2 regions of the Methylovirgula sp. genome follow, and region 1 is predicted to be linked to the other one. Evidence: riboswitches for the same ligand, from Rfam matches in the RefSeq annotation. Region 1 holds a riboswitch; the other holds the start of a gene.
The links. A riboswitch is a leader RNA that binds a small molecule or an ion and turns the genes downstream of it on or off. The one in region 1 is predicted to bind thiamine pyrophosphate.
Positions count from the first base shown of each region.

Region 2: linked by a shared signal. The riboswitch ahead of thiC (phosphomethylpyrimidine synthase ThiC) and the one ahead of WDN02_RS09125 (FAD-dependent oxidoreductase) in region 1 are both predicted to bind thiamine pyrophosphate.

Region 1 covers NZ_JBBCGP010000001.1:1,875,834-1,880,432, forward strand. Annotated here, with positions in the region: gene purQ (phosphoribosylformylglycinamidine synthase subunit PurQ) at 1-349, shown strand, start outside; gene WDN02_RS09120 (aminopeptidase) at 383-1,639, shown strand; TPP riboswitch at 1,678-1,802, shown strand; gene WDN02_RS09125 (FAD-dependent oxidoreductase) at 1,794-2,816, shown strand; gene thiS (sulfur carrier protein ThiS) at 2,785-2,982, shown strand; gene WDN02_RS09135 (thiazole synthase) at 2,995-3,795, shown strand; gene WDN02_RS09140 (thiamine phosphate synthase) at 3,788-4,393, shown strand; gene WDN02_RS09145 (heparinase II/III family protein) at 4,390-4,599, opposite strand, start outside.
Region 2 covers NZ_JBBCGP010000001.1:1,150,362-1,154,960, forward strand. Annotated here, with positions in the region: gene epmA (EF-P lysine aminoacylase EpmA) at 1-1,034, opposite strand, end outside; gene efp (elongation factor P) at 1,228-1,797, shown strand; gene WDN02_RS05600 (SDR family NAD(P)-dependent oxidoreductase) at 1,959-2,672, shown strand; gene WDN02_RS05605 (hypothetical protein) at 2,728-2,952, opposite strand; TPP riboswitch at 3,099-3,200, shown strand; gene thiC (phosphomethylpyrimidine synthase ThiC) at 3,272-4,599, shown strand, end outside.

The sequences.
Region 1 (4,599 bases):
CCATATGCAGCATTTACGCGTCGAACGCGCCGACACGGGTTTCACGGCGCAATATCAAACGGGCCAGGTGATCAAGGTCGCCATCGCGCATGGCGAAGGCAATTACACGGCCGATAGTGAGACCTTGGCGCGGCTCGAAGGCGAAGGGCGCGTTGCCTTCCGCTATTGTGATGCTGCCGGCACTCTCGGCGGCGCGGCCAATCCGAATGGCTCGGTGCATGACATCGCCGGCATCTATTCCGAGACTTTGAACGTGCTCGGGCTGATGCCGCATCCGGAAAATCTGATCGACCCCCTCGTCGGTGGCACCGACGGACGGGCGCTTTTCGAAAGCCTGCTCGCGGCATAAGCCGCTTGTCTCGACTCGAACCCGCGGAGCCACATGACAACGCACGAGCGCAAAATCGCTGCCGCAATTGACGAAGCAAAACTCGACAAGCTTGCCGAGGTCGTCGTCAAGGTCGGGCTGAATCTGCAAGAAGGTCAGGACGTGTTTCTGACGGCGCCGGTTACGGCGCTTGCCTTCGTGCGGCGCATCGTCGAACACGCCTATAAAGCCGGCGCTGGCCTCGTGACGCCGATGCTCGCCGACGAACAGATGACATTGGCGCGCTTTCGCTTTGCGCACGACGCAAGTTTCGATCGCGCGCCGGGTTGGCTGTACGAAGGCATCGGCAAAGCCTTTGCCGCGAACACCGCACGGCTCGCCATCGTCGGCGACAATCCGATGCTGCTTGCGGGCGAAGACCCGGCCAAGGTCGCGCGGGCCAACAAGGCCAATTCCATTGCCTACAAGCCGGCCCTCGAAAAGATCGCGGGCTTTGACATCAACTGGAACATCGCTGCTTTTCCGGGCGCGGCCTGGGCGCATCAGGTTTTTCCGCAGGACGAGCCGGATGTCGCGGTCGCGAAATTGAGCGACGCGATTTTCGCCGCCTCGCGCGTCGATAAGGCCGATCCCATCGCGGCCTGGGCCGCGCATAATGCCGCCCTGCGCAGCCGCACCCAATGGCTCAACGGCCAGCGCTTTGCCGCCCTGCATTATACTGGGCCGGGCACCAATCTGACGATCGGGCTTGCGGATGGCCACGAATGGGAAGGCGGCGCGTCGGTCGCCAAGAACGGCGTTGTCTGCAATCCGAATATCCCGACCGAAGAAGTCTTCACGACACCACATGCACATCGCGTCGAAGGCACTGTCGTCAGCACCAAGCCGCTCTCTTATCAGGGCACGCTGATCGACCGGATCGCGGTGCGTTTCGAGGCGGGCCGCATCGTCGAGGCGACAGCCGCGCATGGTCAGGATGTGCTGCGCAAGGTTCTCGAAACCGATGATGGCGCCCGGCGGCTTGGCGAAGTTGCGCTGGTGCCGCATTCGTCACCAATCTCGGCGAGCGGCCTTCTGTTCTTCAATACTTTGTTCGATGAGAATGCTGCCAGCCACATCGCGCTTGGCCAATGCTATGCGAAATGTTTCATCGATGGCGACAAACTGACGCCCGAACAGATCGCAGCGCAAGGCGGCAATACGAGCCTTATCCACATCGACTGGATGATCGGCTCCGACAAGATCGACATCGACGGCATTAAGCCCGATGGTTCGCGCGTGCCGGTCTTCCGCAAGGGCGAATGGGCGTAGCCGCCTCGTTGACGCCCCCGCCTGAGGGGATTATCTAAGATTGTGCCTAGGGGATCCCCGTCAGGGGGCTGAGAGGCTGGCAGCGCTTCGGTGAGAAGCGGCCCGGCGACCCTTCGAACCTGATCCAGTTTGTACTGGCGTAGGGATGGTCATCATGGTTTCTCAAAAAAAAATCCGCATCCTCGGTGCTGGCGTTGCCGGCCTCACGGCAGCCTATGAATTCGCCGCTGCCGGCCAGACAGTCGAAATCGTCGAGCGCGAGGCCGTGCCCGGCCACGGCTGCTCCTATTTTGCCGGCGGCATGTTGGCGCCCTGGTGCGAGGCCGAGAGCGCGCCGCCGCTTGTCATTGAATGGGGACTCGAAGGTCTGGCCTTCTGGGCCGAGACGCTCAAGCTCGCGACGGTCAACGGCAGCCTGCTTGTCGCCTCCGCGCGCGACAGTGCCGATCTCGTTCGTTTCTCGCGGCGAACATCCGGGCATGAATGGCTCGACGCCAATCAGCTTGCGATGCGCGAGCCGCATCTGGGTGGACGCTTTGACCGCGCACTGTTCTTTCCCGGCGAAGCGCACCTCGATCCGCGCTTGGCGATCGAAAAGCTTGTCGCTCGCCTGCGGGAATTCGAGCACGTAACATTTCGTTTCGATACGCCTGCCGAGGTGATCGCCGACGAAGCCGATTGGACAATCGATTGCCGCGGCTTTGCCGCGCGCGACGCCTTGCCTGATTTGCGCGGCGTGAAGGGCGAGATGCTCGTCGTCAAAACCGACGAGATCGTGTTTCAGCGGCCGGTGCAATTGCTGCATCCGCGCCATCCCGTCTATGTCGTGCCGCGCGGCGATGGGCGCTTCATGGTCGGTGCGACAGCGGTCGAGAATGAGGAACGTCCGCGCATTACGGCGCGTTCGATGCTCGAGCTTTTAAGCGCGGTTTATGCGCTGCATCCGGCCTTCGGAGAGGCGGAGATTGTCGAGACCGGCGCCGATCTGCGTCCGACATTTCCGGATAACATGCCGCGCATCAGGCGTGAGGGCCGCACGATCTATATCAATGGGCTTTATCGACATGGCTTTCTTCTGGCGCCGGCATTGGCGCGCCGCGCCGTCGCCGTGGCGCTCAGGGATGAAACTTTTCCGGAGGTGATGGATGCAAATCCGCGTCAACGGCAAAGAGCATGATGTTGCCGCGACGACGCTCGCGGCCCTGCTTGCTGAACTTGACTATCAGAATAGACTCGTTGCGACAGCGGTGAACCAAACCTTTGTCCGCGCGATTGATCGCCCGGCCACGCCGCTTCGCGCCGGTGATGCCGTCGAAATCCTCGTGCCGCGGCAAGGGGGCTGATCAGGATTGCCCATGCAGAATGCGCCCTTTGAAGTTTATGGTGTGACGCTTGGCTCGCGTTTGTTGATCGGCACGGCGCAATATCCGTCGCCGGCCGTTCTTGCCGACGCGGTCAAAGCGTCCGGCGCCGAAGTCGTCACGGTCTCGCTGCGGCGCGAGGCGGGCAAGGGCCGCGCTGGCGAGAGTTTCTGGAGTTTGATCCGCGACCTTGGCGTCAAGGTTCTGCCGAATACGGCCGGTTGCCGCAGTGTCAAGGAAGCCGTGACGACGGCCGAGATGGCGCGCGAGGTTTTCGCCACCGACTGGATCAAGCTCGAAGTGATCGGCGACGATGATCTCTTGCAGCCCGATGTCTTCGGACTTGTCGAGGCGGCAGGGATCCTTTCGCGCGCGGGTTTCAAGGTGTTTCCCTACACGACGGAAGATTTGCTCGTCGCCGAAAGACTCGTCGGCGCTGGCTGTGAAGTGCTTATGCCCTGGGGCGCGCCGATCGGCTCGGGCCGTGGCCTCAACAATGTTTTCGGGCTCCAGGCGTTACGAAAGAATTTCCCATCGACGCCGCTCATCATCGATGCTGGCATCGGAACGCCGGCTCATGCCGCCGCGGCCATGGAACTTGGTTATGACGCGGTCTTGTTGAATACCGCCATCGCCAAAGCCGGCGATCCTGTCGCGATGGCCCGCGCCCTCGCGCTTGGCATCGAAGCTGGGCGTCTCGGCTATTGTGCCGATCCGATTTTGTCGCGTGATATGGCCGAGCCATCGACGCCGCAGATCGGCCGCGCCTTCTCGGATTTGCCCAAACGTGCTTGACCGCTTCTACCCCATTGTCGATAGCGCGGACTGGGTCGCGCGACTCCTGACATGCGGCGTCAGGCTCGTGCAATTGCGCGTCAAGGATCAGCCGATCGAGGACGTCCGGCGTGAGATCAGGACAGCACGAACTCTCTGTCTCGCCGCGGGTGCTGAGCTGATCGTCAACGATTATTGGCAGGAGGCGATTGACCTCAGTTGCACGCATGTGCATCTCGGGCAGGGTGATCTCGACATTGCCGATGTGGCGATGATCCGCGGCGCGAATATCAAGATCGGTATTTCGACACACGACGAGGCCGAGCTCACGCGCGCGCTCGCACTCAAGCCGGATTATATCGCGCTGGGGCCGATTTATCCCACGATCCTGAAAGCGATGACTTTCGCGCCGCAGGGTCTCGATCGCATCGGCGAATGGAAGAAAAAAATCGGCGCCATTCCGCTTGTGGCCATCGGTGGCATCACGCTGGAGCGCGCGCCGGGCGTCTTTGCAGCGGGCGCCGACAGCGCCGCCGCTGTCACCGATATCACCCTTAATGCTGATCCGGAGACGCGCGCGCGCGCCTGGGTCGCGGCGACGCGGCTAGAAGAGGGCTAAGCTTCTTCTGGCTGTGTGTCCTCGTATTCTTCTTGTGTCATGATGGCGCGCAGAGTCCAGGCGACAGACGCAGGCTGCTCGACATTGCTGTAGATCACCAATTGCCGGGTCGCGTGCGATCCGTCTGGCGCGGCGAAGAAGATGCTTTCTTCAATCGCAATCGGCATGTCCTCAGCACTGAACATCCAGCGCGTACCGTCGGGCAG
Region 2 (4,599 bases), 730 kb from region 1:
TCGGCAATTGGCGTCCATAAAACATCTTCGATGCGCCTGGCACCCGTGGCGAGCATCACAAGCCGGTCAAAGCCCAGCGCGATGCCGCATGAGGGCGGCATTTGCGCAATCGCGGCGAGAAAATCCTCATCGATCGGATAGGCATCGCCATAGATGCGTTCGCGCGCGATCATGTCGCCGATGAAGCGTGCGCGTTGTTCGTTGGCGTCCGTCAATTCGCCAAAGCCGTTGGCGAGTTCGACCCCGCATGAATAAAGCTCAAACCGTTCGGCGAAACGCGTGTCGTCTTTGAGCCGCGCCAGCGCTGCTTCAGGCGCCGGATAATCGACAAGCAATGTCGCGCGGCCATGCCCAAGGTTCGGCTCGATCCTGGCCGAAAGAATTTTGCTGAAAAGATCAGACCATGTGTCGTCGTCCACGACACGCAGGCCGAGCGCGGCGGTTCGGTCCGCGAGCGCGTTGCGGTCGCAGCTTTGCGCATCATAGGTCTGGAGGAGATCAACGCCCGCATAGCGCCGGAAAGCGTCCGCGACCGTCAAAATCTCCGGCTCGGCGAAAGCATTCGCCGTCGCGTCGCGATAGCGGAACGTGTCGGTCTGCCCCGCCTCGGCCGCAATGGCGAGCAGCTCGCGGCAATCGGTAAAGAGCGCTGTATAGGGCGCATTCGTCCGATACCATTCCAGCATAGTGAACTCGGGATGATGCAGCGGTCCGCGCTCGCGGTTGCGGAAGACGTGGCCGAGGCTGAAAATCTTGTCTTCGCCCGCCGCCAGCAGCTTTTTCAGCGCGAATTCCGGCGACGAATGCAGATAAAGCCGCGATCTAGCTTCGTCTGGCGCGATCATTTCAGTCGCGAAGGCCGAAATATGCGTCTCGTTGCCGGGCGATATTTGGAGGACGGCGGTGTCGGCCTCGATGAAGCCGCGGGCGTCGAAAAACCCGCGCGCGGCCTTGGCCAGCGCCGCCCGTGCGGTCAAAAAGCGCCGCTTTTCGGCGTGCGCCGCAGGCTCCCACCAGAAAGAAGGCTTGCTCATTTCCTCATTTCGCTTGAAAAACCCTCACCATGCCGGGTAGCGAGGGCGCGGGCGCTTATAGCGCAGCCGTGCGCCGCGCGGCAGTCCGGCCGAAATTAGCCAGTTTCGGCCGATCCATATTGAATTTTAATGTGTTTTGCTCCAAGCGGCGGCTCGGATCAAAGCGCCATTCGAGCTAGACGAAGGAAACCTCGTGAAAGTCATCGCCAGTTCCATCCGCAAGGGCAATATTCTCGAGCGAGAGGACGGCCAGCTTTATGTTGTGCTGACCGCCGAAAGCTTCCATCCCGGCAAGGGCACGCCGACGACGCAGATCGACATGCGCCGGCTGTCCGACGGCGTGAAGACCACGGATCGCTACAAGACGACGGAACAGGTCGAGCGCGCCTTCGTCGAGGATCACGACTACAGCTACCTTTTTCAGGACGGCGAGCATTATACGTTCATGAATGGCGAGACCTATGATCAGGTCAACGTCTCGGCCGATGTGATCGGCGAGCAGGCGGTCTACCTGCAGGAAGGCATGGTCTGCATTCTTTCGCTCTTCAACGGCATCCCGGTCGCGATTCAGTTTCCGCCCCGCGTGACGCTTGAAATCGTCGAGACGGAACCGGCGATGAAGGGCCAGACGGCGTCGTCGTCCTATAAGCCAGCGAAATTGTCGAACGGCGCCCGCACCATGGTGCCACCGCATATTCAGCCGGGCACCCGCGTGGTGATCCAGACGGAAGACGGCTCCTACGTCGAACGCGCCAAGGACTAGGATCGAAGCCCAATCACTCACTGCTTAGTGTTGTCATCCGGCGGTGATTTGAAGCCCGATTCTGACATAGACCGCGGGTCACGATAATTTGCGCCCGACGCGTCTCGCGTCGGTCATGCGGCGTGCGTTATTTGGCTTCCATCCCGCCACTGGAAGACATTATGTCCCCGGCCGCTCCGAACGATCATCCGCATAAAATCCTTCTGATCGGCGCCTCGCGCGGTCTTGGCCTCGCCATGGCTGCTGAGTTCTTGAAGAAGGGATGGAATGTCGTTGGCACGGTTCGAGGAAAAACCCGAACATTGCTGCACGACCTCGCGGATGAATTCGAGGGCCGCGTCGAGATCGAAACACTCGACATCTGCGAGCCGGATCAGATCGCGGCATTGCACGAAAAGCTGTCGGGCAGAATATTCGATATTCTGTTTGTTAATGCCGGCGTCACAAGCAACAAACAGGAAACGATTGGAGAGGTGACGACCGACGACTTTGTCCGCGTCATGGTCACAAATGCGCTGAGTCCGATGCGTGTTCTCGAAAGCCTGGAAAAATACGTTCCGGCGACGGGTCTGATGGGCGTGATGTCGTCCGGGCTCGGAAGCCTTGCCAACAATTTGACCGGCACGCGGGAGCTCTATCGCGGCAGCAAGGCGGCGCTGAATATGTTCATGCGGAGCTTTGCAGCACGTTATTCCGCCTCATCGCGCGCCATGGTGGTGATGGCACCCGGCTGGGTCCGCACTGACCTCGGCGGCCCGGATGCACCCTTAACCAGCGAAGACAGTGTGCCGAACCTAGTCGACGTGCTTCTCTCGAAACAGGGCAAACCCGGGTTGGAATATCTCGATTACCTCGGCCGCACGGTTCCTTGGTAAGGGCTGTCATGACGGTTTTTGCGTCGAGCGCGCCGAGGACTGAGCTGCCGCAAGCTTAGCCGATATCGTCGTTCCACAGGTCGATCCGCGCAAAGAGATCGTCCGTGCCCGATAATTTGCTCATCGGGACAGGCGCGAACACCGCGCGCAGTTCGGCGCCGATCTGCGCCACCATGTCTTTTCCGCCGCGCGGCAGTTCCGAACGCTGGCGCTCAAGGCGCCGCGTCGGGATTGCATTCTGCGGGGGGATCGGTTCCCAGCCCTTGTCCCTGTTCATCATTGTCAGCCTCACCGCCCTGTTTCGCCTCACGCTCCTGCTCTAAGCATCGCGGACATCGTCACCGTTCGTTTGGCCAACGTGGCCTGGCGCAATCCGTTCCGGCGCATTTCACGCACTTGCGGCGCGGCGCATCCACGCCTATCCTGCCTGCAGCCTTGGGGTGCTGCCGGAAGTTCGGCGGCTGAGATCAGACCCTTCGAACCTGAAACTGGGTAATGCCAGCGCAGGGACAGGCGATACGCAAAGCTTGGGTGGAATCCATCTGCGCCTTCGTATCTGCTCCCGCGCCGCCATTCCGAACAAAGCGCGGAGCCGGCCGATGAACATTCGCCAAAAGCCCGAAAATCTCATTCCGCAAAGCGTGACGTGTGGCCCGCTGCCGGGCGCACGGAAGGTCTATGCGGAACCCCGCGCGGGCATCCGTGTGCCGTTCCGCGAAATCGCGCTTGAACCTTCGGCGAACGAGCCGCCGGTGCGCGTCTACGATGCGTCCGGCCCCTACACCGAGGAGGCGCCGCGCGTCGATCTCTCTGCCGGCCTGCCGCGCCTGCGCGCCGATTGGTACGCCAATCGCGGTTTCGAGACCTATCAGGGCCGCGCCATCAAGCCGGAAGACAATGGCAATGTCGGCAGCGACAAGCTCGTGCCGCCCTGCCCGGCCAATGTCGCGCCCTTGCGCGGCATCTCCGGCAAGCCGGTGACGCAATATGAATTCGCCCGCGCCGGCATCATTACCGAAGAGATGATCTATGTCGCGGCACGCGAAAATCTCGGTCGCGAGAAAATGCTCGCGAATGCCGAAGAGAAACTCGCCGACGGCGAAAGTTTCGGCGCCGCGATCCCGGCGTTTGTGACGCCCGAATTCGTCCGCAGCGAGATCGCGCGCGGCCGCGCCATCATCCCGGCGAACATCAATCACCCGGAACTGGAGCCGATGATCATCGGCCGCAACTTCCTGGTGAAGATCAACGCCAACATCGGCAATTCGGCCGTCACGTCGTCTGTCGCGGAAGAAGTCGACAAGATGGTCTGGTCGATACGCTGGGGCGCCGACACGGTCATGGACCTTTCGACTGGCCGCAACATCCACAACATCCGCGACTGGATCATCCGCAATGCGCCGGTGCCGATCGGCACGGTGCCGATCTATCAGGCGCTCGAAAAGGTCGATGGCGATCCGATCAAGCTGACGTGGGAAATCTTCCGCGACACGTTGATCGAACAGGCCGAGCAGGGCGTCGATTATTTCACCATCCACGCGGGCGTGCGCCTCGCCTATGTGCCGCTCACAGCGAAACGCACGACGGGCATCGTCTCCCGCGGCGGCTCGATCATGGCGCGCTGGTGCCTGTCGCATCACAAGGAAAGCTTCCTCTACACGCACTTCGACGAGATTTGCGACATCATGCGCGCGTACGATGTGTCGTTCTCGCTCGGCGACGGTCTGCGTCCCGGCTCGATTGCCGACGCCAACGACCGCGCGCAATTCGCCGAACTCGAAACGCTCGGCGAACTCACCAAGATCGCCTGGGACAAAGGCTGCCAGGTGATGATCGAAGGCCCCGGCCATGTGCCGATGCACAAGATCAAAGTGAATATGGAAAAGCAGCTCGAGGAATGCGGCGAGGCGCCGTTCTATACGCTCGG